3 regions of the Streptomyces sp. NPDC059895 genome follow, and region 3 is predicted to be linked to each of the others. Evidence: riboswitches for the same ligand, from Rfam matches in the RefSeq annotation. Region 3 holds a riboswitch; each other region holds the start of a gene.

Region 1 (5,648 bases), on a different contig from region 3:
AACCAGGGGCGGTCGGTGCCGAGGGACGCCGTGTACCGGACCAGGCCGAGGCCCGGTGCGGGGCGGCCGGGCTTGGTGGGCGTGGGCCAGCAGGGGCCGGTGCAGAAGTAGTCCACGCCCTCCTGGACGGCCGCGGCGGCCGCCTCCGCCTCCGTGTGCGTGGAGCGGCCTATGAGGACGTCGTCGCCGAGGAGGGCGCGGGCCGCGGGGACCGGCAGGTCTCCCTGGCCGAGGTGGAGGACGTCGGAGCCGGCGGCATGGGCGACGTCCGCGCGGTCGTTGACCGCCAGCAGCTTGCCGTGCCGGGCGCAGGCGTCGGCGAACACCGCCAGGTGCTCCAGCTCCTCTGCCGCCTCCAGGCCCTTGTCGCGCAGCTGCACGATGTCGACGCCGCCCGCGAGGACGGCGTCCAGGAACTCCGGGAGGTCGCCCTGGCGCCGACGGGCGTCCGTGCAGAGGTAGAGGCGGGCGTCGGCGAGGCCGGCGCGGGCGGTGTCGGGCATGCGTGGGTCCCCCCGGGGCGGTGGTGTACGACCGCGGCGGCGTCGGTCACGGCCGCCGTCGTACACCGGGCGGTTGTTCGGTTCTGTGGTTCAGACGGCGAGCGCCTGGGCGCGGCGCTTCACCTCCGTGCCGCGATTCTCGCTCAGGGCCTGGGCCGGGGTGCCGGGCAGGCTGGCGTCGGGGGTGAAGAGCCATTCGATCATCTCTTCGTCCGTGAAGCCGTCGTCCCGCAGCAGCGTCAGGGTCCCGGACAGGCCCTTGACCACCTTGTCCCCGTCGATGAAGGCGGCGGGCACGTGCAGCGCGCGGTTCTCACCACGGCGTACGGCGATCAGCTGGCCCTCCTTGACCAGCTGCCGGACGCGCGTCACCTCGACGCCGAGCTGTTCGGCGATGTCGGGCACGGTGAGCCAGGCGGGGACGAGAGCATCGATCTTTGCGTCAATCTCGGTCACGGGAACAAGCCTGCCATCTGCCACTGACAGTCGGAAGCCGGGTCCGCCCCGGCACGGCCGGTCGGCGAGCCGTTCGCATCGGGACCGCCCGCCGCGCCCGCCCCGGACCCGCCGCCGTTCCCGCGTCGGACCCCCCGCCGCGCGGACCTCGAATTCCTCACCCTTCCCACGCCGGAACTGCCGCCGCGCGGACCGCGAACCCCTCACCGTTCCCGCGCCGAACCCGCCACCACGCGGACCGCGAACCCCTCACCATTCACGCGTCGAACCCGCCACCACGCGGACCGCGAACCCCTCACCGTTCCCGCGCCGAACCCGCCACCACGCGGACCGCGAACCCCTCACCATTCACGCGCCGAACCCGCCGCCGCGCCCGCCCCGAAGCCGCGCCGCGCGTCCGCTTCGCGCGGCCCGCCCGCCCGCGTCAGGCGGTGGCCGCCTTCAAGGGGCGCGCCGGGTCCCGGAGCAGCCGCGGGTCCATCGGTGTGCCCGCCTCGATCAGCCGGCGCCCCTGGGCCAGGTCGCGGGGGCGGCCCACCGCCAGGAGGGCGACCAGGCGGTCCTCGCGCAGCCAGCAGACCGTCCAGGCCGGCCCGGACGGGTCGCCGCGCCACAGGGTGGTGTCGGCGCCGGTGTGGTGGCCGGCGTACTGGACGAAGCGGCCGAACTGCTCGGACCAGAAGTACGGGACCGGGTCGTAGACGGCCGGCGGCTCGCCGGTGGCCTCGGCGAGGATGTTCGCCGCCACCGTGCGCGGGCCCTGGAGGGCGTTGTCCCAGTGGTGGACGAGGAGCCGCTCGCCGTACCGCGCCGACGGGAAGGAGGCGCAGTCGCCGACCGCGTACACGTCCGGCGCGGAGGTGCGCAGCCGGGTGTCGGCCGCGACCTCGCCGTCGGCGCCGAGGGCGATGCCCGAGCCGGCCAGCCAGGCCGTGGCGGGGCGGGCGCCGATGCCGACCACGACGGCGCCGGCGGGCAGCCGCGTGCCGTCGTCGAGGACGACGGCGCCGGGCTCGACGCGCTCCACGCGCGCGTGGGTGCGCAGCGCGGTGCCGCTGTCGGCGTACCAGGCGGTCATCGGGGCGGCGACCTCGGCGGGCAGGGCGCCGGCCAGCGGACGCTCGGCGGCCTCGACGACGGTGACGGCGCAGCCCGCCTCCCGGGCCGCCGTGGCGAACTCCGCGCCGATCCAGCCGGCGCCGACGACCACGACGTCGTGCTGCCGGGCGAGCACGGGCCGGAGCCGTTCGGCGTCGTCCAGGGTGCGCAGCAGGTGGACGCCGGGCACGCCCTCGGCGCCGGGGAGCCGGATCGGTTCCGCGCCGGTGGCGAGCACCAGGACGTCGTACGGGACGGGCCCGGCCTCGGTGTCCAGCTCGTGGTCGGCGACGCGCACGCCGAGGGCCTCGCTGCCCAGCCGCAGCTCGATGCCGAGGCCCTCGAAGTCGACGTCGAGCGCGGAGCCCTCCGCCTTGCCGAGCAGGACGGCCTTGGACAGCGGTGGCCGGTCGTAGGGCTGGTGGGGCTCCGCGCCGATCAGGCTCACCGTGCCGGTGAAGCCCTGTTCGCGCAGCGCGACCGCGGTCTGCACCCCGGCCATGCCCGCGCCGACGACGACCACGCGCCGCGCCGATGCCCTGTCTTGGTCCCGCGTCCGCTCGCTCACCTGATCACCATAGACAACTGACGATCTGTCAGTCAGTGGCCGTGCTCCGTGACCTGCTCCACAACGCTCGTGCCGCTGCCCGGCTGGGACTCCCACTGCCACGTCTCCTCGAGCCGGACCCGGCCGTCGGGCAGCTCCACGACCGTCGCCACGCAGTGTCCCGACGAGGTCGCGCCGTCCCGCTTGAGCTGGACGTAGCGGAAGTCGAGCCGGTCTCCCTCCCGCGTACCCACCAGATGCCCGCGCACGACGTCGCCGCCCGCGTACTCGGCCCAGATCTCGCCGTCCGTCTCGTGGTACGTGAACCGGGTGCGGGTGCCGACCTGCCCGGGGGCCTGGTCGGCGACGGGGGCGAGGACGAGACCGTCGAGGGACCGGTGGCGCGGGGCGGGGCCCTCCGTCGCGCGGGAGCGGGGGGAGACGGGCGGGCGGGTCACGGGCGGAGGCTCCCTTACTGAGTCGTCCGGCGTCGGGCTAGGGTGGCCACCGTAGAGCACTCGCGGGAGCCCGGACGCACCGGGCTGAGAGGGAGGCTGGCGGCCTCCGACCGTACGAACCTGATCCGGGTCATGCCGGCGAAGGGAGGGGCTGGACGCCCATGTCCTCACGTACGTCAGACGTCCTCGTCGTCGGGGGCGGCATCATCGGGCTGGTCACGGCGTGGCGGGCCGCGCAGCGCGGGTTCGCCACGGCGGTGGTCGACCCGGAACCCGGCGGCGGGGCCGCGCAGGTGGCGGCCGGGATGCTGGCCGCCGTCACGGAGCTGCACTACGGCGAGCAGACGCTGCTCGGCCTCAACCTCGCCTCGGCCCGCCGCTACCCCGACTTCGCGGCCGAGCTGAGCGACCTGACCGGTCACGACCTCGGCTACCGCCGCTGCGGCACGCTCGCGGTCGCCCTCGACGCCGACGACCGCGCCCACCTGCGGGAGCTGCACGCCCTGCAACGGCGGACGGGGCTGGAGTCGGAGTGGCTGACCGGGCGGGAGTGCCGGCGGCTGGAGCCGATGCTCGCGCCGGGGGTGCGCGGCGGGCTGCGGGTGGACGGCGACCACCAGATCGATCCGCGGCGGCTGGCGGGAGCGCTGGTGGCCGCGTGCGAGCGGGCCGGGGTGGTCTTCCACCGGACGTGGGCGGAGCGGCTGTCCGTGGTGGCCGGCCGGGCCGCCGGCGTCCTCACGCGCGCGGGGGACGCGCTGGGCGCGGGACAGGTGGTACTCGCGGCCGGCAGCCTCAGCGGGCGGCTCGCGGGGGTGCCGGACGAGGTGCTGCCGCCGGTGCGGCCGGTGAAGGGGGAGGTGCTGCGGCTGACCGTGCCGCGGGCGTACGCGCCGTTCCTGAGCCGGACGGTGCGGGCCGTGGTGCGCGGCAGCCAGGTGTACCTGGTGCCGCGGGAGAACGGCGAGCTGGTCGTCGGCGCGACCAGTGAGGAACTGGGCTGGGACACGACGGTGACGGCCGGGGGCGTGTACCAGCTGCTGCGGGACGCGCACGAGCTGGTCCCCGGGATCACCGAGCTGCCGCTGACGGAGACGCGCGCGGGTCTGCGCCCCGGGTCGCCGGACAACGCGCCGCTGCTCGGGCCGACCGAGCTGGACGGCCTGCTGCTGGCCACCGGGCACTACCGCAACGGCGTGCTGCTGACGCCGGTGACCGGCGACGCGATGGCGCATGCTCTGGCCACCGGGGAGCTTTCCGACGAGGCCCGTCCCTTCACCCCCCGGCGCTTCGGCGCCGCCGCACTCTCGGAGCAGCCCGCATGAACATCTCCGTCAACGGTGAGCGGCGGGAGGTCGCGGCCGGCACCGCCCTCGACGCCGTCGTACGGTCCCTGACGGCGGCGCCCTCCGGGGTGGCCGCCGCGCTCAACGAAACCGTCGTCCCGCGCGGGCGGTGGTCCGCCACCGCCCTCTCCGAGGGAGACCGCGTGGAAGTCCTCACGGCCGTCCAGGGAGGCTGAACCATGGCCGACGATCCCTTCGTCCTCGGCGGGACGGCCTTCTCGTCCCGCCTGATCATGGGCACGGGCGGGGCGCCCAGCCTGGAGGTGCTGGAGCGCGCGCTGGTCGCCTCCGGGACCGAGCTGACGACCGTCGCGATGCGGCGGGTGGACCCCTCGGTGCACGGATCCGTGCTGTCGGTGCTGGAGCGGCTCGGGATCCGGGTGCTGCCGAACACGGCCGGCTGCTTCACGGCCGGGGAGGCGGTGCTGACGGCCCGGCTGGCGCGCGAGGCGCTCGGCACCGACCTGGTCAAGCTGGAGGTCATCGCCGACGAGCGGACGCTGCTGCCGGACCCGGTCGAGCTGCTCGACGCGGCCGAGACGCTGGTCGACGACGGGTTCACGGTGCTGCCGTACACCAACGACGACCCGGTGCTGGCGCGGAAGCTGGAGGACGTGGGGTGCGCGGCGGTCATGCCGCTCGGCTCGCCGATCGGCTCGGGGCTGGGCATCCGCAACCCGCACAACTTCCAGCTGATCGTCGAGCACGCGCGCGTGCCGGTGATCCTGGACGCGGGGGCCGGCACGGCCTCGGACGCGGCGCTGGCGATGGAGCTGGGGTGCGCGGGGGTGATGCTGGCGTCGGCGGTGACGCGGGCGCAGGACCCCGAGCTGATGGCGCACGCGATGCGGGCCGGTGTCGAGGCGGGGCGGCTGGCCCGGCTGGCGGGCCGGATCCCCCGGCGCCACTTCGCCGAGGCGTCGTCCCCGGCGGAGGGCCTGGCGGTGCTGGATCCCGAGCGTCCCGCGTTCTGACCGCGGCCACGGGCTCCCCCGCGGTGGGGTGCGTCACAGCTCCGCTCCAGTCGTGCTCCGACGGCGGACGGAAAGGGGGAGGTGTCCGTGGGGGCTCGTACACTCGCGTCCGTGGACACGACCCTTCAGGACCCTCTCGTCGGGCAGCTGCTCGACGGGCGTTATCGCGTGGACGCGCGGATCGCGGTCGGCGGGATGGCCACGGTCTACCGGGCCGTGGACACCCGCCTGGACCGCGTTCTCGCGCTCAAGGTGATGCATCCGTC
Region 2 (5,648 bases), on a different contig from region 3:
CATGGGGGACGCGGCCCAGGCCGCCGAGGCCGCCGGGGCGGGCGCCGTCGCCATCGCCGCCGTCCTCACCCCCGTCCTCGCCGGCACCGCCGCGGTGATCTTCCTGCTCGTCGGTTACGTCCTCAGGATGCTCGACCCCGGACAGTCGTTCGCCCAAGCCATGCTCACCACCGGTTGGGCGTTCGGCGCCATCGCCGCGGCCGCCATCCTCGTCGCCGCCGTGGGACTCCTCCTCACCGCCCTGCGCAACCGGCCGACCCTGGAGGCCGGTCCGTACGCCGAACTGAGCGAGGAGGTGGCCCGCGCCAGGGAAGCCTGGCGAGAAGCCCTGCTGGAACGGGGCATACTTCCGTTCCTGCGCGAGGCCCTCGCCCACCCGGGCACGGCCGCCGCACTGCACAGCGACCCGACCCCGCAAGCGCCCACCGGCCGTCTGCCGAAGATCGGCTACGACCGTCCGGGCTTCAGCAGCCCGGACGACGGACGCTCGACCGGCTCCCGCCCGAGCTACACCAGCCCGGACTACACCAGCCCGGAGTTCGGAGGGCCCGAGCACCAGCCGGAATAGGCCCACGGCTTGCGCCCCCGCCGAAGGGGACGCAAGCCGTACACCCGGCTGGGCACAGACCGGCTGGGGCCCGGCCCACGCCCTCGGCCCGCGGATGGCCTCGCACCGCCCCGAGCCGCTGAGAGCCCGGCGTCAGTCCGCCAGCGGCAGATAGACACGGTTACCCGCCGCCGCGAACTCCTGCGACTTCTGCGCCATCCCTTCCTCGATCTCCGCGCGCGATCCGCCGTGTTCACGGCGGATGTCCTGGGAGATCTTCATCGAGCAGAACTTCGGCCCGCACATCGAGCAGAAGTGAGCGGTCTTGGCCGGCTCGGCCGGCAGGGTCTCGTCGTGGAACTCACGGGCCGTGTCCGGGTCGAGGGCCAGATTGAACTGGTCCTCCCAGCGGAACTCGAAGCGGGCGTCGGACAACGCGTCGTCCCACTCCTGCGCACCGGGGTGTCCCTTGGCGAGGTCGGCGGCGTGAGCGGCGATCTTGTACGTGATGACGCCGGTCTTGACGTCGTCACGGTTGGGCAGGCCCAGATGCTCCTTCGGCGTGACGTAGCAGAGCATGGCCGTGCCCCACCAGGCGATCATCGCGGCACCGATACCGGAGGTGATGTGGTCGTACGCCGGCGCGACGTCCGTCGTCAGCGGGCCGAGCGTATAGAACGGAGCTTCATCACAGATCTCCTGCTGAAGGTCGATGTTCTCCTTGATCTTGTGCATCGGGACATGTCCCGGGCCCTCGATCATCGTCTGAACATGGAAACGCTTTGCGATCCGGTTGAGTTCCCCGAGGGTGCGCAGTTCCGCGAACTGCGCCTCGTCATTGGCGTCGGCGATCGAACCGGGCCTGAGACCGTCGCCGAGCGAGTACGTGACGTCGTAGGCGGCGAGGATCTCGCAGAGTTCCTCGAAGTGCTCGTAGAGGAACGATTCCTTGTGGTGGGCCAGGCACCACGCCGCCATGATCGAACCGCCGCGCGAGACGATGCCGGTCTTGCGGTTCGCGGTCAGCGGGACGTACAGCAGGCGGACGCCCGCGTGGACGGTCATGTAGTCCACGCCCTGCTCGGCCTGCTCGATGACGGTGTCCTTGTAGATCTCCCAGGTCAGTTCCTCGGCCCTGCCGTCGACCTTCTCCAGCGCCTGGTACAGCGGCACCGTGCCGATGGGAACGGGGGAGTTGCGCAGCACCCACTCACGGGTGGTGTGGATGTTGCGACCGGTGGACAGGTCCATGACCGTGTCCGCACCCCACCGGGTCGCCCAGGTCATCTTCTCGACCTCCTCCTCGATGGAGGACGTCACCGCCGAGTTGCCGATGTTGGCGTTGACCTTCACCAGGAACCGCTTGCCGATGATCATCGGTTCGATCTCGGGGTGGTTGACGTTCGCGGGCAGGACCGCACGGCCCGCCGCGATCTCCTCGCGGACCACCTCGGGCGCCACGTTCTCCCGGAGGGCCACGTACTGCATCTCGGGCGTGATCTCGCCGCGGCGTGCGTACGCGAGCTGGGTGACCGCCTTGCCGTCCCGGCTACGGCGCGGCAGCCGGGGCCGTCCGGGGAAGACCGCGTCGAGGTTTCGCAGGCCGCCGCGCGGCGAGGTGTGCTTGATGCCGTCGTCCTCGGGACGGACGGGGCGGCCCGCGTACTCCTCGGTGTCGCCGCGGGCGGTGATCCAGTTCTCCCGCAGCGGCGACAGGCCCCTGCGGACGTCGGTCTCGACGAGCGGATCGGTGTACGGGCCGGACGTGTCGTACAGCGTCACCGACTGCCCGTTGCTGAGGTGCACCTGACGGACCGGCACCCGCAGGTCGGGGCGCGCGCCCTCGACATACGCCTTGTGCCAGCCGATGGACTTCCCGGCCTCCCCGTTGGCGGAGATCTCGGCAGAGATCTGCGTGGAGGCAGGCGTGCGTGCGTCCTTGATGGTCATAAGACCTACTCCCTACGCCGGCATTACCCGGTAACAGGTTCAGCGGTCGACGCAGCGGCTACCGTCGGCCGACGTTCCATGTGAAACATCACTCGGTTCCAGTGACGTTCCACGTGAAACATCGCAAAGACGGAGGTCAGCGCCCTCTCAGCCCGGTGCTCCGAGCTCCCGCGTGTGCAAAGGTTGCCCCCACGCTAGCGGCAATTCGGGCGCGGTGAACAGGGGGCCCCTGTCGTTCTTGCGATGATCGGTCGGTGACCACGACACACCAGCCCCCGTACCCACCACCCGAGCCGCCTCGCGGACCGGGTGCCGGAAACGGCCCTGATTCCGGTCCAGGGCCAGATCCGCACCCAGCTTCAGGTCCGGGCGCCCCTCACGGCCCCGGGACCGCTCCTGGTACCGGTCTCGGGGCCGGCCGCCCGCCTTCCCAAAGCGGGCGCGCCCAAGGGTCCGGGTACGGCGACGGTCGCCCTGGCTTCGGTGGCGGGCACGGACCGGGCGCTCCCACCAGTGGCGGGCACGGACCGGGCGGCGCCCACAACGGCGGGCACGGCCATGGGCATGGCCCCGGTGAGGAACCCGGTGGTGGTCACGGCGGTGGTCACGGCAGTGGTCCGGGCGGTGGGCATGGCCCGGGTCCTGGCGGCGGCGGAGGGCACGGTCCGGGCTCGGGCGGAGGACACGGGCACTCGCACAGCCACGGCCCGGCCGCCCCTGTCTCCCAGCACCTGCGCAAGGTCATCGCGGCCGTTCTCATCCCGTTCGCCGTGGCCGTGCTCGCCGGCCTGGTCGTGCTGTGGCCCGGCGGTGCTCCGGCGCACGAGCGCACCGGGGTGGGCTTCGACCGGCAGACGCAGCATGCGACGGTCACCAAGGTCGTGAGCGTCAGCTGCTCGTCGGTGAACGCCTCGGGCGCCACCGCCACCGGCGACACCTCGACGGCCGAGGGTTCCTCCGCGCAGCAGCAGGAGAACGGCACCTGCAAGCGGGCGACGATCCGGGTGGACACCGGCGACGACAAGGGCCGTACGTTCACGGAGATCGTGCAGCCGGACCAGTCACGGCAGTTGCACGAGGGCCAGAAGGTCGTGGTCGCCTACGAGCCCTCCGCGCCGAAGGACCTGCAGTACTCGGTCACCGACGTGAACCGCCGTGTCCCGTTGGCGGTGCTCGCCGCCATCTTCGCCGTCGCCGTCGTCCTCGTCGGGCGGCTGCGGGGCGTAATGGCCTTGGTGGCACTGGCCATGAGTTTCCTGATCCTCAACTTCTTCATCCTGCCCGCGATCCTGCAGGGCTCGAACCCCTTGGCCGTGGCGGTCGTGGGAGCGAGCGCGATCATGCTGATCGCGCTCTACCTGTGTCACGGACTCTCGGCCCGCACCTCGGTCGCGGTGCTCGGGACACTCATCTCGCTGCTGCTGATCGGTTTCCTGGGCTCATGGTTCATCGACTGGGCCGCCCTGACCGGTAACACGGACGACAACACCGGTCTGATCCACGGGCTGTATCCGTCGATCGACATGAGCGGTCTGCTGCTCGCCGGCATCATCATCGGTTCACTCGGTGTTCTGGACGATGTGACGGTCACCCAGACGTCCGCGGTCTGGGAGCTGCACGAGGCCAACCCGTCGATGGGCTGGCGCGGGTTGTACCGGGCCGGCATCCGGATCGGCCGCGACCACATCGCGTCGGTGGTCAACACGCTCGTCCTCGCCTATGCCGGTGCCGCGCTGCCTCTGCTGCTGCTCTTCTCGATCGCCCAGAGCAGCGTCGGCACGGTTGCCAACAGCGAACTGGTCGCCGAGGAGATCGTGCGCACACTCGTGGGCTCGATCGGCCTGGTCGCGTCGGTGCCGGTGACCACGGCCCTCGCGGCCTTGGTGGTGTCGGCCGACCGCACCGGGGCCGGCCCGGCCACCGCGACGGCACCCGGGGCGGCACCGGGAACGGCGGCGAACTCCGCGGCGGCCGGTGCGACGGGCCCGGCCCTCCGGGGCGGCAGGGGAAGACGGCGCAAGCGCTGACGCGACCAGCGGTCCGAGCCGGCAGCGGCGCCCGGCTCGGACGCGCCCAGCAGAAGCGTTACTGCAATGACTCGGCCCCTGCCGAAGCGTTACGCCACCGTTCCCGTGCGCACCGCTCAGCCGGCGCTCTGCTCCTCCGCCAGGATCCGGTCCAGCGCCTCGTCCAGATGGGCGTCGAAATCGGCCAATGCACCCTCCTGACCCAATGGCACCAGCTTGTCCGTGCGATCGAGGAAGGCGACCAGCGGCGCCGTCGAGGAGCGGAACACCGCCTGATCACTCCCGACCTGAAGTCGGATCAGGATCTCGCTCAAAGAGTCCGGGTCCACCGGGGAGACCCGCACATCCCCCTCGCCACACGGTCTGCCCACCCCGTCGATGAGCAGCTCCCGACCGAACGCCCATGTCACCGGGGCGTCACCGGGCAGGTGGAAAGTGAGCCGGACGGCGTAAGGATCACAGGTGGCGTAGCCCAGCTCCACGGGGATGCGGAACGAGAGCTCCTCCGAGACGAGAAAGCTCATCATGACCTCTGCCTGGACTGCTTGCACGGACTCTCTCATCGCCTTACCCCGTCATGGCCGTCGATTGGCTGGGAATAAACCCCTGACTGTCAGGGCATCTTGCTGAACGTGTACGACAGATCACAAGGAGTGAGTTTTCAGATGCTGATAGAGATCGCGAGCGATCCCAGCATCCGTCCGACCTCGTTCTGCAGCTGCCGTGCCGCCGACGGCAGCCGGTCCGCCTGATGGGCGGGCAGGGAGATGGCCATCGTGGCCGCGGTCGTGCCCACGGTGATCGGGATGGCGGCGCAGACCGTGCCCAGCGCGTACTCCTGCCGTTCGACGACTGTCTCCATCCTGCGTACACGGGCCAGTCGCCGCATCAGAACATGCTCGTCACGGACCGTGTACGGGGTGATGGACTGCACCGGGTAGCGGTCCAGGTGGTCGCGGCGGGAGTCCTCGTCGAGCTGGGAGAGCAGGCACTGGCCGATGGCGTGCGCGTGACCGGTCTCGCGGAAGTCGGCCCACTCCTCGACCGCCGGATTGCCCGGGGTGTCGGACACGCACATGACCTCGATCTCACCGTCGCGGTACACGGCGTAGTACACCGGCACA
Region 3 (5,648 bases):
GTCGTGACCCCGTTCGACAAGAGCGCGCTGCGCAACATCGAGCAGGCGATCCGCGACTCCGACCTGGGCGTCAACCCCAGCAACGACGGCAACATCATCCGGGTGGTGTTCCCCGAGCTCACCGAGGAGCGCCGCCGCGAGTACATCAAGGTCGCCAAGGGCAAGGGCGAGGACGCCAAGGTGTCCATCCGCTCCGTCCGCCGCAAGGCCAAGGACGCGATCGACAAGCTCGTCAAGGACGGCGAGGTCGGCGAGGACGAGGGCCGCCGTGCGGAGAAGGAGCTCGACGACACCACCGCGAAGTACGTCGCCCAGGTGGACGAACTCCTGAAGCACAAGGAATCGGAGCTGCTCGAGGTCTGATGAACGACTCTTCCTGGGGCGCTCCGCCACACGCCGGTTCACCGACCGGGTACTGGGGGCCCACTGACCAGGGGCCTGTCCAGGGGGCTTCCCCGGCGGGTCCCGCGTACGATGCGCCTGAGGCGCAGCAGACTCGCCCCATGCCCATCGTCCCCGATGTACCCGCCGACGGCGGACACCAGGATGACGACCGGGGGGCCGCTCGCAGGGGTGGCCCCCTGTTCCGAGACGAGGCGTTCCGAGACGACGCGTTCCGAGACGACGCGTTCCGAGACGACGCGTTCCGAGACGGGGCGTTCCACGGCGGGGCGGCTCCCGGTGAGGCGACTCACGGTGAGCCGTACCGCGGGGGGATGTCCCCCGGCGGGGCGTTCCCCGGCGGGATGCCCCGCAACGAGCCGTTCCGCGACGAGACCCCGTCGGCGCAGCCCCCTGCGGCGGTGCCGCAGAATCCGGATCCCATGCCCGACGCCCCGCAGCCGGCGCCCGCACCGAAGAAGAGCGCGGGCCGGGACCTGGGGGCGGCGATAGGGGTGGGCGTCGGGCTCGGCGCGGTGATCGTCGCCTCGCTGTTCGTGGTGAAGGCCGTCTTCATCGGCGTGATAGCGATCGCCGTCGTGGTGGGTCTGTGGGAGCTCACCAGCCGGCTCCAGGAGCGCAAGGGCATCAAGGCGCCCCTGGTGCCGCTGGCGCTCGGCGGCGCGGCGATGGTCGTCGCCGGGTACGTCCGGGGCGCCGAAGGCGCTTGGCTTGCCATGGCCCTGACCGCGCTCGCGGTGCTCGTCTGGCGGATGACGGAACCGCCGGAGGGCTACCTCAGGGACGTCACGGCCGGTGTCTTCGCGGCCTTCTACGTCCCGTTCCTGGCCACCTTCGTCGCCATGATGCTCACGGCCGAGGACGGGGCGCAGCGCGTGCTGACGTTCCTGCTCCTGACGGTGGTCAGCGACACCGGCGCGTACGCCGTCGGCTGGCGCTTCGGCAGGCACAAGCTCGCCCCGCGCATCAGCCCCGGCAAGACCCGTGAGGGCCTGCTCGGCGCGGTGTCGTTCGCGATGGTCGCGGGCGCGCTGTGCATGCAGTTCCTCATCGACGACGGCACGTGGTGGCAGGGCCTGCTGCTCGGTTTCGCGGTCGCCGCCAGCGCCACGCTCGGCGACCTCGGCGAGTCCATGATCAAGCGGGACCTCGGCATCAAGGACATGGGCACCCTGCTCCCGGGCCACGGCGGCATCATGGACCGTCTCGACTCCCTGCTGCCCACGGCTCCGGTGGTGTGGCTGCTGCTGGTGCTCTTCGTGGGATCGGCCTGACCGGGACCCACCCCACCCGGTGTCGAGCGAGCCCCTGTCCCCGGCGGACGGGGGCTCGCCGTCGTGACGGCCCGGTGCGGGGCCGCCCGATGCACCGGTCCTGTGCCGGTCCGCCGCGGGCGGGCCGTCCCATTCCCACCGGTCCTGTGCCGGTTCCCGGGCGGGCCGTCCCATCCCCACCGGTCCTGTGCCCGTCCCCGTGCGGTTCCCGGCCGACCGGGGCACCCGAGTCGATCTGCGACACTGGTAAGGCCATGCCTAAGCCCGGAGAACTCACTTTCGTCGCCCCCCGCGGAGCCAAGAAGCCGCCGCGGCATCTCGCCGACCTCTCGCCCGCCGAGCGGAAGGAGGCGGTGGCGGGGATCGGGGAGAAGCCGTTCCGGGCGAAGCAGTTGTCGCAGCACTACTTCGCGCGGTACGCGCACGACCCGGCGGAGTGGACCGACATCCCCGCGGGGGCCCGCGAGAAGCTCCGTGAGGCGCTGCTGCCGGAGCTGATGACCGTCGTGCGGCATCTGTCGACCGACCAGGGCACCACCCGCAAGACCCTGTGGCGGCTGTTCGACGGCACGCTCGTGGAGTCCGTGCTGATGCGCTACCCGGACCGGGTGACCATGTGCATCAGTTCGCAGGCGGGGTGCGGGATGAACTGCCCGTTCTGCGCGACCGGGCAGGCGGGACTGGACCGGAACCTGTCGACCGCCGAGATCGTGCACCAGATCGTCGACGGGATGCGGGCCCTGCGGGACGGGGAGGTCCCCGGAGGACCGGCCCGGCTGTCCAACATCGTCTTCATGGGCATGGGTGAACCCCTCGCCAACTACAAGCGGGTCGTCGGCGCCATCCGCGCCCTGACCGACCCCGCACCGGACGGTCTCGGGCTGTCGCAGCGCGGGATCACCGTGTCGACCGTCGGGCTGGTGCCGGCCATCCACCGGTTCGCCGACGAGGGCTTCAAGTGCCGGCTCGCCATCTCGCTGCACGCCCCGGACGACGAGCTGCGCGACACCCTCGTCCCGGTGAACACCCGGTGGAAGGTGCGCGAGGTGCTCGACGCCGGATTCGAGTACGCCGAGAAGTCCGGCCGGCGGCTGTCCATCGAGTACGCCCTGATCCGTGACATCAACGACCAGGCCTGGCGCGGCGACCGCCTCGGTCGCCTCCTCAAGGGCCGACCGGTGCACGTCAACCTGATCCCCCTCAACCCGACCCCCGGCTCGAAGTGGACGGCCTCCCGGCCCGAGGACGAGAAGGCGTTCGTCGAGGCCATCGCCGCGCACGGGGTGCCGGTGACCGTCCGGGACACCCGCGGCCAGGAGATCGACGGGGCCTGCGGTCAGCTCGCAGCCACCGAGCGGTAGTCTGAGCGCCGTACGACATCTTCATATTCCGACAGGGGAGCGCCACAGCGCTGAGAGTGCGGCACCAGGCCGCAGACCCTCTGAACCTCGCCCAGGTCATTCTGGGTAGGAAGTTCGGTCACCGCTCAAGCTGTTGTGCCCCGCCCGGGTCCGCCGGGCGGGGCCGCGTCTCTTCCTGGTCAACCCCAGGAGGAAAACCAGTGCACACCAGGACGTTCGTGGCCGCGGCCGTCGGCCTCGGCCTCGTCACGCTGTCGGCGTGCGGCTCGTCGGACGATTCCGCGTCCGGCTCCGGCTCCACCACCGTCACCCTGATCAGTCACGACTCGTGGGCCGTCTCCAAGGACGTGCTGGCGGAGTTCGAGGAGCAGTCCGGCTACCGGGTGAAGGTCCTCACGGACGGCGACGCCGGGCAGGCCGTGAACAAGGCCGTCCTCACCAAGGACAACCCGCAGGGCGACGTCTTCTTCGGCGTCGACAACACGCTCCTGTCCCGCGCCCTCGACAACGGCCTCTTCCAGTCGTACGAGGCGAAGGGCATCGACCAGGTCGACGCCGCCTACCGGCTCGACGGGGACAGGAACCGGGTCACGCCCGTCGACTACGGCGACATCTGCGTCAACTACGACAAGGAGTACTTCGCCGACCACGAGCTGGCCCCGCCCACCTCCTTCGACGACCTCGTCAAGCCCGCCTACAAGAACCTCCTCGTCACCGAGAACGCCTCCACCTCCTCGCCCGGCCTCGGCTTCCTCCTCGGCACCGCCGCCCGGTACGGCGACGACAGCTGGCAGGCCTACTGGAAGAAGCTGAAGGCCAACGGGGTGAAGGTGGTCGACGGCTGGGAGCAGGCCTACAACGAGGAGTTCTCCGGTTCGGCCGGCGGGAAGAAGGCCGGCGGCGACCGGCCGCTCGTCGTCTCCTACGCCTCCTCGCCGCCCGCCGAGGTGATCTACGCGGACCCCAAGCCGACCACCGCCCCGACCGGCGTCGCGACCGGAACCTGCTTCCGGCAGGTCGAGTTCGCGGGGCTGCTGAGCAACGCGGGCAACGGCGCGGGCGGCAAGGCGCTGATCGACTTCCTGATCTCCAAGCGCTTCCAGGAGGACATGCCGCTCAACATGTTCGTCTACCCGGTGCTGAAGGGCGCGGCCGTGCCCGCCGAGTTCACCGCGTACGGGCCCGCCGCCGAGGACCCCGAGACCATGGATCCGGCGGACATCGCCGACCACCGCGACCAGTGGGTCAAGTCGTGGACCTCACTCGTACTGAAGTAGCCCCCCGCAAGCCGGCCGGGAGGCGTACGGCGAGCGCGGCGCGGCTCGGGCTCATGGCCCTGCCCGTCGCGTTCTTCGGGGTCTTCTTCGCCTACCCCGTCGCCGCGATCGTCGCGCGCGGGCTCGGCTCCGACGGGACGTGGCACGCCGGGCGCCTGCTCGACGTGATCGGGGACCCCGGCATCCGGCACGTGCTGTGGTTCACCACCTGGCAGGCGCTCGCCTCCACCGCGCTCACCCTGCTGGTCGCCCTGCCCGCCGCCTACGTCTTCGCCCGCCTCTCCTTCCCCGGCAAGCAGATCCTGCGGGCCGTCGTCACCGTCCCGTTCGTGCTGCCGACGGTCGTCGTCGGAACGGCCTTCCTGGCGCTCGTCGGGCGCGGCGGACTGCTCGACGAGCTGTGGGGCGTACGGCTGGACACCACGGTGTGGGCGATCCTCGCCGCGCACGTCTTCTTCAACTACGCGGTCGTCGTGCGGACGGTGGGCGGGCTGTGGGCGCAGCTCGACCCGCGGCAGGAGGAGGCGGCGCGGATGCTGGGCGCGTCGCCGTGGCGGGCGTGGCGCCAGGTGACCCTCCCGGCCCTCGCGCCGGCCGTGGCGGCGGCCGCGCTCATGGTGTTCCTGTTCACCTTCACCTCCTTCGGCGTGGTCCAGATCCTCGGCGGGCCCACCTTCTCGACCCTGGAGGTCGAGATCTACCGGCAGACGTCGGAACTGCTCGACCTGTCCACGGCGGCCGTCCTCACGATCGTCCAGTTCACCGCCGTCGGCGCGGTCCTCGCCGTGCACGCCTGGACCGTACGGCGGCGCGAGAGCGCGCTGCGGCTGGTGGACGCCTCCCTGACGGCGCGGCGGCCCCGCGGGGCCGGGCAGTGGACGCTGCTGGCCGGCGTCCTGGCCACCGTCGTCACGCTGATCCTGCTGCCACTCGCGGTCCTGGTCCAGCGCTCGCTGGACGCACCGGACTTCGCCTACTACCGGGCGCTGACCGGCGACGACAACAACGTCTTCCTCGTCCCGCCGATCGACGCGATCGGCAACTCCCTCCAGTACGCGCTCGCCGCCACCGCGATCGCCGTGGTGATCGGCGGGCTGGCGGCCGCCGCGCTGACCCGCCGGGACGCCGGACGCCTCGTCCGGGGGTTCGACGCGCTGCTGATGCTGCCGCTGGGCGTCTCCGCGGTGACCGTCGGCTTCGGGTTCCTGATCGCGCTGGACGAGCCCCCGCTGGACCTGCGCGGCACCTGGATCCTGGTACCGCTCGCGCAGGCGCTGGTCGGCGTCCCCTTCGTCGTACGGACCATGCTGCCGGTGCTGCGCGCGGTGGACGTA

Evidence for each region. Region 3 has a riboswitch for thiamine pyrophosphate ahead of ACFV9M_RS36250 (thiamine ABC transporter substrate binding subunit). Riboswitches for the same ligand answer to the same signal wherever they lie in the genome.
Region 1: another riboswitch for thiamine pyrophosphate. It lies ahead of thiO (glycine oxidase ThiO); the one in region 3 lies ahead of ACFV9M_RS36250 (thiamine ABC transporter substrate binding subunit).
Region 2: another riboswitch for thiamine pyrophosphate. It lies ahead of thiC (phosphomethylpyrimidine synthase ThiC); the one in region 3 lies ahead of ACFV9M_RS36250 (thiamine ABC transporter substrate binding subunit).

Annotation. Positions count from the first base shown of each region.
Region 1 is NZ_JBHWKO010000008.1:88,737-94,384, reverse strand. It holds gene thiE (thiamine phosphate synthase) at 1-503, opposite strand, end outside; gene ACFV9M_RS12250 (Rv2175c family DNA-binding protein) at 594-959, opposite strand; gene ACFV9M_RS12245 (NAD(P)/FAD-dependent oxidoreductase) at 1,384-2,625, opposite strand; gene ACFV9M_RS12240 (hypothetical protein) at 2,658-3,062, opposite strand; TPP riboswitch at 3,115-3,226, shown strand; gene thiO (glycine oxidase ThiO) at 3,224-4,387, shown strand; gene thiS (sulfur carrier protein ThiS) at 4,384-4,584, shown strand; gene ACFV9M_RS12225 (thiazole synthase) at 4,588-5,382, shown strand; gene pknB (Stk1 family PASTA domain-containing Ser/Thr kinase) at 5,494-5,648, shown strand, end outside.
Region 2 is NZ_JBHWKO010000004.1:169,181-174,828, forward strand. It holds gene ACFV9M_RS06550 (hypothetical protein) at 1-568, shown strand, start outside; gene thiC (phosphomethylpyrimidine synthase ThiC) at 701-2,497, opposite strand; TPP riboswitch at 2,490-2,679, opposite strand; gene ACFV9M_RS06560 (YibE/F family protein) at 2,752-4,524, shown strand; gene ACFV9M_RS06565 (SsgA family sporulation/cell division regulator) at 4,641-5,087, opposite strand; gene ACFV9M_RS06570 (IclR family transcriptional regulator) at 5,186-5,648, opposite strand, start outside.
Region 3 is NZ_JBHWKO010000053.1:12,320-17,967, reverse strand. It holds gene frr (ribosome recycling factor) at 1-363, shown strand, start outside; gene ACFV9M_RS36260 (phosphatidate cytidylyltransferase) at 363-1,676, shown strand; gene rlmN (23S rRNA (adenine(2503)-C(2))-methyltransferase RlmN) at 1,931-3,037, shown strand; TPP riboswitch at 3,061-3,167, shown strand; gene ACFV9M_RS36250 (thiamine ABC transporter substrate binding subunit) at 3,238-4,314, shown strand; gene ACFV9M_RS36245 (ABC transporter permease) at 4,368-5,648, shown strand, end outside.